DNA from 2 places in the Ruminococcus sp. AF17-1AC genome. Region 2 is predicted to be linked to the other one. Evidence: predicted binding sites of a transcription regulator. Region 2 holds the regulator's gene; the other holds the start of a gene.

Region 1 (8,318 bases), on a different contig from region 2:
GTGATGTTCACGCTCTTTCCGCCCTTTTCGATAGTGCAAACGCTCTCGAACTCCTTTGCTTTCTTTGCAAGAAGTCCAGCCGGTCTTGCGTGGATACCAACTTCGTCTGTGATTGTGTAGCTAAATGTTTTCATGATGAATACCTCCAAATAATTATTTTATCTTCAAGATCATATCTCCTGCCGAAACGCTGTTTTGTGCGACAGGTTCAACAGACGCATAATCGTCCGTGTTGCCAATTATGATAGGTGTTGTCACCTTATAGCCTGCGGCTTTTATCTTATCCATATCAAAGCTTATGAGCAGGTCGCCTTTCTTGACCTCCTGACCGTCACTGACATGGGTTTCAAAATACTGTCCGCCAAGCTTTACAGTGTCGATACCGATATGGAGAAGTATCTCCACTCCATCGTCCGATACCATATTTACGGCATGCTTTGTGTCAAAAACGCTGTCTATCTTTCCATCGCATGGAGCGTAAAGCTTGCCCTCTGACGGCTCAACGGCTGCGCCCTCGCCCAGTATCTTTTGTGAGAACACCTCGTCCTCAACGTCCTCAAGCTTAACGGCAGTGCCGTTCATGTGAGAGTAAAGCGTTATTGTCTTGCCGTTAGTTTCTGTGTTTTCTGCACCCTCGGTCTGCGGTTTTTCTTCTATTTTATCAGAAGCTTCCTCAGTGCCGATAATGCTGTCAGGGTCATCGCTGTATGGCGAATCTATAAAATCCTCAAGATCTGATTTTATAACTGAGACCTTTGGTCCGTAAATGACCTGAATGCCGTTGCCCTTGTGGATAATGCCCGAAGCACCGCTGGCTTTGAGCATATCGTCCATGACCTTTGAGGCGTCATTTACTGTAACTCTAAGTCTTGTTGCACAGCAGTCAACGTCTGAAAGGTTATCTTTACCCCCAAGACCTTTGAGTATCATTGCACTTACAACGTCTGAAGCTCTCTTGTCTGTGCTCTTTACCTTTGCCGCCTTAGCCTCGTTCACGTCGCTTCTGCGATAAAGCTTAGGTTCAACGTCATCAGACTCTCTGCCAGGTGTTTTAAGATTCATCTTTGTTATCATAAAGTAGAACACAAAGTAGTAAACAACTGCATAGATAAGCCCCACAACAACTATCCATACCCAGTGGGTCTTTGCGTTGCCCTGCAAAATTCCGAAGAGGGTCATGTCTATAAGTCCACCTGAGAATGTCATTCCAACGCCTACGTTAAGAATGTGCATAAGCATATAGGAAAGTCCTGCCAATACGCAATGAACAGCGTACATAAGAGGAGCAACAAACAGAAATGTGAACTCCAAAGGCTCTGTGATACCTGTTATCATTGAAGTAAGAGCGGCTGACAGAAGCAAGCTTCCTACTACCTTTTTCTTTTCAGGACGAGCAGTTTTGTACATTGCAAATGCTGCAGCAGGAAGACCAAATATCATGAACGGGAATTTTCCTGCCATAAATCTTGTTGCCGATACTGAGAAAACTTCTGTTGACTTTGAAGCAAGCTCTGCAAAGAAGATGTTCTGTGCGCCTGCTACCATGTTGCCGTCTATCATCATCGAGCCGCCAAGCTCTGTCTGCCAGAAAGGCATATAGAAAACGTGATGAAGTCCGAATGGGATAAGAGCACGTTCAAGTATTCCATATATCCATGTGCCTGCATAGCCTGAGTTGAGAACGAGCACGCCAAGCTTTGAGATACCAAGCTGTACGATAGGCCACAGATAGAACATTATGATACCAACGATAAGGTATGTGACAGTTGAAACGATAGGAACAAATCTTGTTCCGCCAAAGAATGAAAGCACCTGCGGAAGTTCTGTTTTATAGAACTTGTTGTGCAGTGCCGCAACGCCAAGTCCTACAAGGATACCGCCGAAAACGCCCATTTGCAGGGTGGTGATACCAAGCACTGACGTTGTGGAGTTTTCTGCCATTGCCTCAACGCCGCCCTTTGCGGTGATAAGCGCGCTGATAGTGGTGTTCATTACGATATAGGCGATAGCACCCGAAAGGGCTGCGACTTCTTTTTCCTTCTTTGCCATTCCGATAGCAACGCCCATTGCAAACAGAAGCGCAAGGTTATCGAAAACGGCGCTTCCCGTTTTGCTCATTATGTCGAGGATAGTGTAAAGCACACCGCCCTCATAGATGAATTTGCCAAGATGATAGGTTTCGATAGTTGTGGCGTTGGTGAAAGAGCTGCCTATTCCAAGAAGCAGACCCGCCACCGGCAGCAGTGCGATAGGGAGCATGAAAGAGCGTCCCACACGCTGCAATACGCCGAAAATTTTATCCTTCATAATAATAATATCCTCCAAAAAATTATATCTCAGTCGAATTATCATTATGGTACCGTTAATGATAATACCGCAGCGAATACATTATATAAGCTGTGGCAATAATGCCTATCCGCTTATTTTCTTCAGATGAATCGAAAGAGTTATCATTTCATCTTCCGATATAGTTTTAGCATAATTCTTCAAAATATGATCCTGCATATGCTTTGCACATTTATACTGCTTTTTGAATTTCTTTTTTATGATATCAGCGAACTCCTCGTCCCTGCTGAGAACATTAGGAAGCTCCTGAGATTTGAAGAGCCTTTTCGCAAGATATTTTAAATGCACAAGAAATCTTTCATATGCCACCGAAGTTTTGTTTATCTTTCCTGACAAACAAGCGTCCGCGATCTCTGCACAGCCGTTCACCATTTTGGTGATATCCTGTATCTGTCCCATTTTTGTGCCGAGCCTTGCGTTTATGATGTGCATTGCGATAAAGCCTGCTTCATCGCCACTTAGCTCAACTCCCAAACGCTGATATATCTCCGCCACGCAATATCTTCCAAGAGCAAGCTCCTTCGGGAAGCAGTCGCTTATGGCGTCCATAAGAGGGTTTTCAAATTCAAGCCCCTGCTTTTTTCTTTCAATGGCAAATGAGATGTGGTCTGAAAGTGTTATTATTAGCGACTCGTTGAGCTTTCCGTCGATATGTGAAGAAATATAGTCCACAAGATCTGCCGTAAGCTTTATATGCTCATATGGTATCTCGGTCAGGCACTCGATAAGCCTTTTTCTAAGCTCTGAGTCTGTAACAAAATACATTTTCTGTATTTTATCCTTGTCAGGCTCGTCGCCGTATTTTTTTCCGAAGCCTATTCCCTTGCCTGAGATTATCTGCTCTTTTCCTTTATCGTCAATGACGCTTACGGTGTTATTATTTATCACCTTGATTATTTTCATTAAAGATCCCCCTATAAAATCAAAAAAACCAACCTTAATACGAACCCATACAATATGTCCGTACAAAGTTGGTCATGCCCAGTCTATAAATGAAAGGTAACACTCCAATAAAAGATGTTATGTATCAATTTCACTATAATTATATTAACACACCTACATTTATTTGTCAACAGCGTACATAAAATTTGTTTTCCAAATCTGTTTTTTTAACAAATAAACTCATTTTGTTTTGTATAAAATCTACAATCATCAGCCTGAAAAGCACAAAAAAGCCGTGGAAACACTGCTGTTCCCACGGCTTTCGGTATGTTAAGAGAGTATCTGTATAGCTTTATTACTTTGTCATAAGCTCGCAAACAAGGTTTGCAAACTCAACAGGGTTGTCGATAGACATACCCTCGATAAGCAAAGCCTGATCGTAAAGAAGCTTTGCATAGTCTTTCAGCTTGTCCTTATCGTTAGCATAGAGATCTTTCAGCTTCTCAAAGATAGGGTGGTTTGGATTTATCTCCAGAGCCTTTTCAGCCTTTACCTTGTTGCCGTCATTCTGAGGCATAGCGTTGAGGACTTTCTCCATTTCGATAGTTATGCTGCCGTCTGATGAAAGACAAACAGGGTGAGTTTTAAGCTTCTTTGAAAGACGGACAGTCTTTACCTTGTCAGCGATAGCTTCCTGCATGAAAGTGAACATATCCTTGTTCTCTTCGTCAAGCTTTTTAGCCTCTTCCTTTTCTTCCTCTGTGTCAAGGTCGAGGTCAGCGTCGCTTATGGACTTGAAAGGCTTGCCGTCATAGTTTATCATCACCTTGATAGCGAACTCGTCAACGTCCTGTGTAAAGTAAAGAACTTCATAGCCCTTATCCTTGATCTTTTCAAGCTGAGGGAGCATTTCGATCCTTTCCTTTGTTTCGCCGCAAGCATAGTAGATCTCTTTCTGATCTTCCTTCATTCTTGAAACATACTCTTTGAGTGTAACGTTCTTGCCGTCAAATGAGGACGGGAACATAAGAAGGTCTTTCAGAGTTTCGTTTGCAGCACCATATGACTGATAGATACCGAACTTGAACTGAAGTCCGAATACGCTGTAGAACTTCTCATACTTCTCACGATCGTTTTTCAGAAGCTTTGCAAGCTCGTTCTTTATGGACTTTTCAAGGTTCTTTGCGATTATCTTGAGCTGTCTGTCCTGCTGTAAAAGCTCACGGGAGATGTTCAGCGAGAGATCCTCAGAGTCAACAACGCCCTTTACAAAGCTGAACCAGTCAGGAAGCAGGTCTGCACATTTTTCCATTATCATTACACCGCTTGAATAAAGCTGGAGTCCCTTTTCATAGTCCTTTGAGTAATAGTCAAAAGGCGCACGGGCAGGTATGTAAAGCAGTGCGTCATATGTTGCAACGCCCTCGTTCTTTGAATGGATATGTGCAATAGGCGGCTCATAGTCGCCGAACTTCTCCATGTAGAAGTTGTTGTAATCCTCGTCCTTTAGCTCGCTCTTGTTCTTCTTCCAGATAGGGGTCATGCTGTTAAGAGTTTCGATAGCCTTGTGTACCTCAGGCTCTTTGCCCTCCTCATTATAATGAGTATGCTCGACTTCCATTCTGATAGGGAATCTGATGTAGTCAGAATATTTCTTTACAAGTGACTGTATCTGATACTGATCAAGATATGTTGAATACTTCTCGTCATCAGTATCGTCCTTGAGTTTCAGTGTGATAGTTGTACCGACGCCGTCAGGCTTGTCACACTCTTCTATTGTGTAGCCCTCAACGCCGTCAGATGTCCACTTATAAGCCTGATCGCTGCCGAAAGCCTTTGTTACAACGGTAACTTCCTTTGCTACCATAAAAGTAGAATAGAAGCCTACACCGAACTGACCGATGATATCAACATCGTCCCCAAGGTCATTGTCTTTCTTGAAAGCGAACGAGCCTGAGTTTGCGATAGTACCAAGGTTGTTTTCAAGATCCTCCTCGGTCATACCGATGCCGTTATCAGAAACTGTAAGCGTTCTGTTTTCCTTGTCGATAGCGATATTGATAGCGAAGTCGCTCTTTTTCATTCCCACAGAAGTGTCTGTCAGGGACTTGAAATACAGCTTATCAATAGCGTCGCTTGCATTTGAGATTATCTCTCTGAGAAAAATCTCCTTATGAGTGTAGATCGAATTGATCATCATATCGAGCAGTCTTTTTGATTCTGCCTTAAATTCTTTTGTCTGCATAAAATCTCGACCTTTCCTTAATAATATTTTACTTTCTTTGAATACTGTTCCATATAATTAGCACTCTATCTATTTGAGTGCTAATTATATTATACAACAAGGTTGATAAAATGCAATAGTTATCACAAAATTTCTCTTATTTATTTACAAATCCATAATATTTCATCACATACCTGACAAAATACCATTTGCAAAAGCACCATGTTGTGTGTTATAATATATAGATAAGACCGAACAAGGGAGGAATAATATTTGACTACCAAAAAGTCTGTTTCTCTGCTGACCCCTGAAAAACAGCAGGAAAAGAAACTTCTTACTATAGATTGCGTGAAAATTTCACTTCTGCTCATTTTATACAACCTGCTAAACAGGATATTCGCAGTGTTATTCTTTTACGTTGCATACACTTATCACTCAGGAAAAATCACTCTTAGCTACTCGGCAGTTCTCAGCTATCTGAAAAAGCAGACCGCTTTTATAAGCTCAACTACTTTTTCCATGACGGCAAATTTGTTTATCACTCTTATGAGCGTGCTTGTTTTTGGGATAGTTTTTGCTATACTTTTCCGAAAACGAGAATCAAGCTTCATAAAGCCGAAAAAAGGCACGGCAGTAAAAGGGTTAAAATGGTTTTCAGCCTGCTTTGTGATAAACATTCTGCTGTCACAGCTCACATCTATCCTCACGGGTATACTTGGTCAAAACGGAGTGACAGTTCCCACAAGCGATTTTTCCATTCATCAGCCCTCTGCCCTTGCAGTAATAGTGCAGTTCTCATACGTTGTGATAATAGCCCCTATCGTGGAGGAATTTATCTACCGTGGAGCGATCCTCACGGCTCTAAGCCCATACGGAAGGGGTGCGGCGGTGCTTTTCTCGGCACTTGCATTCGGACTTATGCACGGAAATATCCCTCAGGCGGCTTCGGCATTCGGCACAGGACTTGTTTACGCTATTATCGCCGCAAAGTGCGGCTCGATACTGCCAACAGTTATAATACACTGTCTAAACAATCTGCTTGCAAACTTCTCGTCCATATCTGATGCGATAGGGCTTGAACACTATGAAACCTTCATGAGCGTTGCTGAGATAGTCATAGGTCTGGCAGGCTTTATGGTTCTTTTCACAAGCCTTAAAAAGCTTATCATTGATGACAGCGAAAACGTGCTTACACCGAAAGAATGTCGCAGATACGTCTTTACAAACCCTGCCACTATAGTATATATGCTCTGCCTTATCGTGCCGATAATAAAGAGTCTTGTCCAAGCAAACAGCTGATAAAACAAAACGGGTGACTGCCAACACTAAGTTGACAGCCGCCCGTTATTTTTATATCCAAAAGTTAATTAGTATGCCTTGCCCCAAAGTACCATATGCTTTGCTGGTTTTCCACAGCATACGCAGGTATCTGTTATCTCTTCCTGCTCGAACGGGATACATCTTGAACCTACTCCTGTGAGTTCCTTTACCTTATCCTCGCAAGCTTCATCGCCGCACCACATTGCCTTAACAAAGCCGTCGCCCTTTTCCTCAAGAGCCTTTGTTATCTCGTCAAGTGTCTTGCAAACATAGGTACGTCTTTCTCTGTTTTCAAGTGCCTTCGCATAAAGACCATCATGAACAGCCTGAAGTCTTTCATTTACTGTTTCAACAAGCTCACCAAGCTTGCAGAATACCTTTTCTCTGTTGTGTCTTGTAACAAGCACACACTGATCGTTCTCAATATCCTTTGGACCAATTTCAAGTCTTACAGGAACGCCCTTCATCTCATACTGTGCAAACTTCCAGCCAGGTGACTGCTCTGAATCGTCGAGCTTAACTCTTATGCCTGCATTTTTAAGTGTGTTGTAAAGCTCGTTAGCCTTGTCAAGAACGCCCTCTTTGTGCTGTGCTATAGGCACGATAACTACCTGAACAGGTGCAACAGCAGGTGGCAGAACAAGTCCGTTATCGTCGCCGTGTGTCATTATAACTGCACCGATAAGCCTTGTCGTAACGCCCCATGATGTCTGGAATGGGTGTGCAAGCTTATTATCTCTTCCGGTATAAGTGATATCGAAAGCCTTTGCAAAGCCATCGCCAAAGTAATGCGAAGTGCCTGCCTGCAAAGCCTTGCCGTCGTGCATAAGAGCCTCGATAGCGTATGTTGCTTCTGCACCTGCGAACTTGTCGCTCTCTGTCTTTCTGCCCTTTACGACCGGCATAGCAAGCTGCTGCTCGCAGAAATCAGCGTATACGTTGAGCATTCTCTCTGTCTCCTCGATAGCCTCCTCAGGTGTCTCGTGGATAGTATGACCCTCCTGCCACAGGAACTCTCTTGAACGAAGAAATGGTCTTGTTGTTTTTTCCCAACGTACAACAGATACCCACTGATTGTAAAGCTTAGGAAGATCTCTGTAGGAATGGACTATATTAGCATAATGCTCGCAGAAAAGCGTTTCAGACGTTGGTCTTACGCAAAGTCTGTCTTCAAGCTTTTCACTTCCGCCGTATGTTACCCAAGCTACCTCAGGTGCAAAGCCCTCAACGTGGTCTTTCTCCTTCTGAAGCAGGCTCTCAGGGATAAACATAGGCATGCAAACATTTTCATGTCCAAGCTCCTTGAACTTTGTGTCAAGTATATGTTGGATATTCTCCCATATTGCGTAGCCGTAAGGTCTTATTACCATACAGCCTTTTACGCTTGTGTATGAAACAAGCTCAGCCTTCATACATATATCAGTATACCACTTTGCGAAATCCTCGTCCATGGAGGTTATCGCATCAACCATTTTCTTATCCTTAGCCATTTATAAAACCTCTTTCTTATATCATTCAGGCATTGTCATTATTCTTGTTGCCGTCG
Region 2 (8,318 bases):
GCCTTATTCGGGGCTTGGCTGTCCATGTTTATGAGCCTGTCACCTTTTTCCACTGCAACAAGGTCAAAAGCGGTCTTTCTTGACGCACTGTCTGAATGCTCAAGCCAAACAGTACACCCCTCGATCAAAAGCTCTTTGCATCTGCCCGTATTTTTCACATGGCAGACCTCAGACTTGCCGTCTATCTCAACGTTTGCGATAAACCTGTTCGGTCTTGATAGAAATTTGCCTTTATGTATATTATCGTATCTCATAATTCGCTCCTTGTATTCTTACTATTCACATTATACCACAAATATGTTTGATTATAAATACCTAAATCATGCATTCTTAGCTTTGCTGATTTGTGGTTCGATACAAAAAGGGAAAAATATTTCACAAAATCTATTGACGTTATTTGTGAAATATGTTATAGTTTTGAGTATAGGTTATATAACAATAATAATTTATTAAAATTTTAGAAAGAGGTATTTATAATGAAAAAAATAACTGCACTTCTCGTTTCACTTATAATGTCATGCGCAGTAATGGCAGGCTGTTCTGACAGCAGTTCTTCAAGCTCATCAAAAGCAGACAGCACATCAAAGGCAGAAACAAGCGCAGCCGCTGACGAGTCAACTGCTTCAGAAGCAGGCACAGCCACAGATCTCGAGGATACTCTCACAGCGCAGTATACAAAGAAGATACAGGGCGAGAGCCTTGCTATCGACATGACAGTGGCAAGCGAATATGACAATTCATCAGCCGTTGTTGAGATAGCAGGCGGCAATATGCACATGAAAATGAACTTTATGGGCGTGGATATGGATATCTATAGTATCGACGGAGTTATGTACACACTTGACAGCGAGTCAAAAACGTATTACACTGTTGATATGGAAGAATCTATCGACGACTTCAAGAGCGAAATAGGCTACGGCATTAACGACAGCTACAAGTTCATAAGCTCTGAAACAACTGACGACGGTCTTATCTGCGAAACTTTTGAAAACACAGAAGATCCTGATATCGAGCTTGAATCAGGCGTAACTCTCGACACAAGCGATTCTGACGATCATTCTTTCACAACAACATTCAAGTATTACTTCAATGCTGACACAAAGGATATTGTTAAGATAGAAACTATCTCTGACGGCTCAACGACTACTGTTACAGTAAACTCATTCACAACTGAAAACGTTGAAGTCAAACTCCCTGACGATTTTGACAGTTGGACAGAGCAGTCTTTCGATATGAGCACTGACGATATCCCTTATGACGCTGAACTCGATGTTGAGTCAGGCGCTGAGTCAGCCGAGTAATTCTTGTCATTTTTCGGAGGCAAAATATTATGAACAAGAAAATGGTAACTATTATTGCAGCTTTGGCAATGTGTACAGCAATGGCAGGCTGCTCGGAGAGCGATACTGCAAGCTCTTCAAAGGCTGAAACAACTACTACAACGACGGCTGCCGCAGAATCGGCTGCTCCTGTTGAAAGCACAGCAGACGAAAGCTCCGCTGACAGCACTTCCACAAGCGCAGGCACAACAGATTATGACGTTGACGGTGATTTCAGAGCTTTCGAGCAGATGAAAGACAAGTATGAGGGCAACTATCTTGCGAACCTTACAGGTCAGATGTCAAACAACGGCACAAAGTATGCTATCTGCATAAAGGACGGCAAGGCTTATCAGGCACTCACAGTTCAGGGCATGAAGTCATACACAGTTTGCCCTGGCGACGGAAAGCTTTACAACGTTTCAGAAGGCACGACCACCTACAGCATTGAGAACGACGACGGAAATCAGTGGAAGTCAGCCGACATTCTTTTCGGCGCGACCCTCGATTTTGACCACGCATATATTGACACAACAACAAACGTTGTTCAAGAGTATTATAACCTCGACAGCAGTGTTTCAGGCGGTGAGGGTCAGATAGTTTACGGCTTTGACGGTGCTACATATGACCTTAAGCAGGTAGTTCTGCTCCCAGAGGGTGCTGACGAATCAAGTGCAGTTTACTTCACTGTAGATTCCATAGGCGAAGCGGACGACAGCCTACTTGCTGTTCCTGATCTTTCTGCTTATACAAAAGAATAATTTTATCTGATCTTTTTCCAACATCGGGCGGACAGACCACTGCGGTCTGCCCGCTTTTTTTGCATTTTCAGCAAAGCGTTGTGCAATATGACGGAAAAGAAGTTCAAATATTTTTGAAATTTGTGAGAAAAATAGTCTTAAACCCCTTGACAAAATCGTCAAAAGGGTATAAACTATACTTAGCACTCGAGAAGAAAGAGTGCTAACACTTAAATACAATAAGTGCTAACAAGAAGAACGGGTGGTGAGCAAATGGACGACCGCAAGCTGAAAATACTTTCAGCGGTAGTCAATGAATATATCGTAACAGGCGAGCCTGTAGGCTCAAAGGCGATAATGGCTCACGTCAAAGCGTCCTCAGCGACCATAAGAAATGAAATGGCAGAGCTTGAGAAGCAAGGCTATCTCGAGCAGCCACACACCTCCGCAGGCAGAATACCAACATATAAGGGCTACAGGCTTTATGTTGACCAGCTCATGGAGCAAAACCAGCTTACAGCAAATGAAAAGAAGATGCTGGATTCAATGATACCGCAGGAATATGTCACAGAGGAAGACCTTGTGAACAAGGCTTCAATGGCATTGGCGGATCTTACGAAATGTGCGGCGGTGGTCGCAAACGCAACGCCAAAGTTCTCGCTTATCTCAAAGGTAGAGGTAATACCTACAGGAAAGAGAATGTACGTTATTTTGATGATAACGTCCAACGGCTCTATTAAGAATAAGGTTTGCCGATTGGAGTTCGACCTCAGTCAGGATCAGCTTGAGTTTTTTGATAACTTCGTAAAGGAAAATCTCAACGGCGTGCCTATCGACAGTCTTTCGGACGCTTATCTTGAAAAGCTCACAGAAGCAATGGGAACGTACATGATGACCCTTTCACCGCTTGTTTCCGAGATAATGAAGATGACAAAGGAAATGAGCAGCGTGTCTATCAAAGGTCAGAGTAATCTTCTCACCTGCAAGGATTTCAACCAAAATGAGATAATAAGCTTTCTCGATAATCAGAAGGAGCTTAAAGGATTTATTGACGATACGTTCTCAGGGCTTCACGTTATGTTCTCCCCTGAGCGTGACGGGTTTGTTATCCACAACTCCTCTATTATAACAGCTCCGTTCTCAAAGGACGGCAAAACAGCAGGTGCGCTGGGGCTTATAGGTCCTATGAGGCTCGACTATGCGAAGTTTATCCCATATCTCGAGTATTTCACAGGAAAGATATCGGAAATGATATCCGAAAAGCCACAAGAGCAAAACAAAGAAGATGACGAAAATGAATAAAAAGGAAGGCAGGCGGCGTAAATTGAGTAAGGAAACTGAAAAGGACACCGAGCTTGAAAAAGAGGAAAACACCTCTGCTGAAAGCGAAGAAGTAAAAGAAGCGGCGGATACCGCAGAGAATGCCACTGAGGATACAGAGAAAAAGGCGGAGGAGAGCGAAACAGAAAAGCTGAAAAAAGAGCTTGCCGAAGCAAATGACAAGTATCTCAGACTTATGGCTGAATATGATAACTTCAGAAAAAGAAGCGCAAAAGAAAGACTGGAGCTTACAGACACAGCAAAGGGAAATGTGATAAACGGCTTCCTGCCGGTGTTTGATAACTTTGAAAGAGCGTTAGGCACAGAAACTCAGGACGCAGTTTATAAACAGGGCGTTGAAATGATATTCAATCAGTTCAGCGACGCTCTGAAAAAGCTCAACGTTGAGGTCATGGAGCTTGCAGGCAAGGAATTTGACCCGAACGTTGCAACGGCGGTCAGCACAGTTGACGACCCTGACCTCGGTGAAAATATTGTGGCGCAGGTGCTTCAAAACGGCTACACCATAGGCGGCAAGGTCATAAGACACGCAATGGTAATAGTAGCAAACCCATAAACAAAGACATCGGGACTTAAGGTCTTGATATAAATTAAGTAAATTTTGAAAGGACTTGATCTTATGAGCAAAATCATCGGTATAGATTTAGGTACAACAAACTCTTGTGTAGCAGTTATGGAGGGCGGCGAAGCCGTTGTTATCCCTAACAGTGAGGGTGCAAGAACAACTCCGTCAGTAGTTGGCGTTTCAAAGAACGGCGACAGACTTATCGGTCAGGTAGCAAAAAGACAGGCTGTTACAAACTATGACAACACTGTAATTTCTATCAAAAGACATATGGGCTCTGACTACAAGGCTCACATGGGCGGCAAGGATTACACTCCACAGGAGATCTCAGCTATGATACTCCAGAAGCTGAAAGCTGACGCTGAGGCTTATCTGGGTGAAAAGGTAACAGAGGCTGTTATCACAGTTCCTGCTTACTTCACAGACGCACAAAGACAGGCTACTAAGGACGCAGGTCAGATCTCAGGTTTGACAGTAAAGAGAATCATCAATGAGCCAACAGCCGCTGCACTTTCTTACGGTATCGATAAGGAAGATGATCAGAAGGTAATGGTTTATGACCTTGGCGGCGGTACGTTCGATGTATCTATCATCGAAATGGGCGACGGTGTTACAGAAGTTCTTGCTACAGCAGGTAACAACCACCTGGGCGGCGACGACTTCGACCAGAGAATTATCGACTGGATGATCGCAGAGTTCAAGAAGACTGAGGGCGTTGACCTCTCAGGAGATAAAATGGCAATGCAGAGACTCAAGGAAGCTGCTGAAAAGGCTAAGATAGAGCTTTCTTCTACTGCTTCATCAACTATCTCTCTCCCATTCATCACAGCAGACGCTACAGGTCCAAAGCATCTTGAAATGACACTTACACAGGCTAAGTTCAACGAAATGACAGCAGACCTTGTTGAGTCAACAATGGGACCAGTTCGTCAGGCACTTTCAGACTCAGGTCTGTCAGCTAACGACCTCCAGAAAGTCCTTATGGTCGGCGGTTCTTCAAGAATACCAGCCGTTCAGGAAGCTGTTAAGAAATTCCTTGGCAAAGAGCCATTCAAGGGCATCAACCCGGATGAGTGCGTAGCACTTGGCGCTGCATATCAGGGCGGTGTACTTGCAGGCGACGTTAAGGACGGTCTGCTCCTCCTCGATGTAACTCCACTGTCACTTGGTCTTGAAACAATGGGCGGTATCTGCACAAAGATCATCGAGAGAAACACAACTATACCTACAAAGAAGTCACAGATATTCTCAACTGCCGCTGATAATCAGTCAGCTGTTGATATCAACGTACTTCAGGGTGAGCGTGAGTTCGCTAAGGACAACAAACAGCTCGGTATGTTCAGACTTGACGGAATCGCTCCTGCTCCAAGAGGCGTTCCACAGATCGAGGTAACATTCGATATCGACGCTAACGGTATCGTACACGTTTCTGCTAAGGATCTTGGCACAGGCAAGGAGCAGAACATCACTATCACTTCTTCAACAAATATGTCTAAGGACGATATAGATAAGGCTGTCAAGGAAGCTGAGGCATTCGCAGCAGAGGACGCTAAGAAGAAAGAGGACGTTGACGCTAGAAACGCTGCTGACCAGCTTTGCTTCCAGGCTGAAAAGTCACTGGGCGAGTTCGGCGACAAGGTAGACGCTGCTGACAAGTCAGCTTGTCAGGCTAAGATAGACGCTCTTAAGGAAGCCCTCAAGGGTACTGATATCGAGACTATCAAGGCTAAGCACAAGGAGCTTGAGGAAACATTCCAGGGCGTTGCAACTAAGGTATATCAGCAGGCTGCACAGGCACAGCAGGCAGCAGGCGGTGCCGCAGGCTTTGACCCTAACAACATGGGCGGAGCAAATGGCGGCAGCAACGGCGGCGCTTCAAACAACGGCGGCGACGACGTTATAGACGCTGAATTTACTGACGCAGAATAAATCATAACGGCTGCCTCTGCTCCGATTTTCCGAGCAGGGGCTATTGCCGTATTAAAAGGCTGTGTGAAAAGCGTGAAAGGACTATACTTACAAAAAGGAGGCAAGCCCATGCCCCAAGACTTTCACGATCTGCAGCTTACAGAGCATGGGCGTTTATATGGCTGAAAAAAGAGATTACTATGAAGTGCTTGGCGTTTCTAAAACTGCCACAGACGATGAATTAAAAAAGGCATTCCGTAAGCTTGCAAAGCAGTATCACCCTGACCTTCACCCCGGCGACAAAGCGTGCGAGGAAAAGTTCAAGGAAGTAAATGAAGCTTATGAGGTGCTTTCAGATAAAGATAAAAGAGCAAGATATGACCAGTTTGGTCACGCAGGCGTAGACCCGAACTACGGTGCAGGCGGCGGAGCAGGTGCAGGAGGCTTCGGCGGATTTGGCGATATGGGCGATATTTTCGATTCCATTTTCGGTGGATTTGGCGGAGGCTTCGGTGGCGGACGTTCTGCTAACCCTAACGCACCAAGACGTGGCGAGGATATAAGAGCGAACGTTGTTCTTGACTTCATGGAAGCCTGCAAGGGCAAGACCGTGAAAATTCGCATAAACAGAGCCGAAAAATGTCCTGACTGTCACGGCACAGGCGCAGCCGCCGGCTCTTCACCTAAGACCTGTCCTGACTGCCACGGCACCGGTACAGTAAGGATAACACAGAGAACGCCTTTCGGAAACATCGCTCAGACCACGACTTGCAGTCGCTGTGGCGGTAAGGGTCAGATAATCGACAACCCTTGTCATACCTGCAACGGTCAGGGCAGAGTAAAGAAGGTATCTGAAAAGGAGATAAACGTTCCTGCTGGCATCGACGATGGTCAGACACTTAGAGTAGGCGGTGAGGGCAACTGCGGTATAAACGGAGGTCCTAACGGCGACCTGCACATCAACATTACAGTTCGACCTGACCCTATTTTCGAACGTGACGGCTATGACGTATGGACAGAGATACCGCTTACTTATGCACAGGCTACTCTCGGTGACGAGATAACAGTTCCTACAGTTGACGGCAAGGTAAAATACACAGTGCCGGAGGGTACACAGACAGGCACAGTGTTCCGCCTGAGAGGCAAGGGCATAAAGAAGGTAAACAGAAACGACCACGGCGACCACTACGTTCGTGTAACAGTTGAAGTTCCACGCAATCTGACCAAAGAGCAGAAAGAAAAGCTCCGTGACTACGAAAAGTCCCTCGGTGAAAAGAACTACGCAAAGCGCAAAACATTCTTTGACAAGCTCAAAGACAAATTCAAATAACAAAAAGGAGAACGGCACAAAGCTGTTCTCCCTTTTTGTTTGCAATAAAAAATGCCGCAGGAAGACCCACGGCAATTATCATCTTATCAAGCCATACCTGTGTGCTTTTTGATAGCCGCAAAGGACTCCGCACTGATAACGTGTTCCATACGGCAAGCGTCCTCTACTGCAACTTTCTCGTCAACACCAAGCTTTATGAGCCACTGTGAAAGCAACGTATGACGCTCATACATTTTCTCGGCTATCTCCAAGCCCTTGTCTGTCAAACGAATATAACCGTCCTTGTCAACAGTTATATAGCCGTTCTCACGGAGATTTTTCATTGCCACACTTACGCTCGGCTTTGAAAACTCAAGTTCGTTTACTATATCTATGCTTCTTACCTCGCCTTTGCCCTTGCGCTGGCTGAGAATAAGTATCGTTTCGAGATAATTTTCAGCTGATTCTCTTATCTGCATTATAACGTCCCTCCCTAGAACAAGTTTGTCATCAGGTCATTACGACTATTATATCACATTTCAAACCGCATTTCAAGTGCAAGCACGCTTTTTCAGCGATTTCGATAAACTTTACATCAATGAATTGTGTTGATATACAAAGGCACTGCTCACAAAAAGCAGTGCCTTTAAAGCTGTCTGTTATTTACTGTATACCGCACTCGTCATAGTCTTTCCACTTTTCGGCGTGCTCCTTATCCTCAAAATATTTGTATACAAAAAGCGCAGTTGACGCAACAACAAGTATCATCGCACCCATTAAAGTCCAGAACGACTTTTTTCTTGAATAGTTTGACATAACAAAACTTCCTTTCTTTCGCAATAGCATACAAAAACTTGCGGCTATCGCTCATAGCTTTGTTATAATTATACTACACAATGCTCTTTCTGTCAATTATTTTCACAGGATTTTCAGATATATTTTTCCGAGTAAAAGTGCAGAAATTCCTCAAGGCAAAGCCCGCCTTCTGCAATGATACGAGCGGCTTCAACGCCCACATAACGATAATGCCACGGCTCAAAATCAATGCCGGTCATCTGCTCTTTAAGGCGAGGATAGCGAAGGATAAAGCCGAAATCTGCGGCATTTGCACAAAGCCACCGTGATTCAGGCGTCTT

The links. Region 2 encodes HrcA, which represses chaperone genes, less so after heat shock. Its sites were predicted from a motif close to TGTTAGCACTCNNNNNNNNNGAGTGCTAACA; they were not measured.
Region 1: a site for HrcA is predicted at 5,529-5,559, ahead of htpG (molecular chaperone HtpG). Genes of this name have one in related genera too.

What each region holds. Positions count from the first base shown of each region.
Region 1 covers NZ_QTWZ01000004.1:5,705-14,022, reverse strand. Annotated here, with positions in the region: gene DWW81_RS03885 (HPr family phosphocarrier protein) at 1-134, opposite strand, end outside; gene DWW81_RS03880 (PTS transporter subunit IIABC) at 154-2,307, opposite strand; gene DWW81_RS03875 (PRD domain-containing protein) at 2,413-3,249, opposite strand; gene htpG (molecular chaperone HtpG) at 3,584-5,473, opposite strand; gene DWW81_RS03865 (type II CAAX endopeptidase family protein) at 5,726-6,751, shown strand; gene proS (proline--tRNA ligase) at 6,820-8,262, opposite strand; gene DWW81_RS03855 (hypothetical protein) at 8,288-8,318, opposite strand, start outside.
Region 2 covers NZ_QTWZ01000010.1:39,291-47,608, forward strand. Annotated here, with positions in the region: gene sfsA (DNA/RNA nuclease SfsA) at 1-254, opposite strand, end outside; gene DWW81_RS08155 (hypothetical protein) at 477-1,301, shown strand; gene DWW81_RS08160 (hypothetical protein) at 1,331-2,080, shown strand; gene hrcA (heat-inducible transcriptional repressor HrcA) at 2,303-3,361, shown strand; gene grpE (nucleotide exchange factor GrpE) at 3,354-3,956, shown strand; gene dnaK (molecular chaperone DnaK) at 4,020-5,894, shown strand; gene dnaJ (molecular chaperone DnaJ) at 6,052-7,203, shown strand; gene DWW81_RS08185 (metal-dependent transcriptional regulator) at 7,290-7,661, opposite strand; gene DWW81_RS08190 (hypothetical protein) at 7,846-7,998, opposite strand; gene DWW81_RS08195 (M15 family metallopeptidase) at 8,112-8,318, opposite strand, start outside.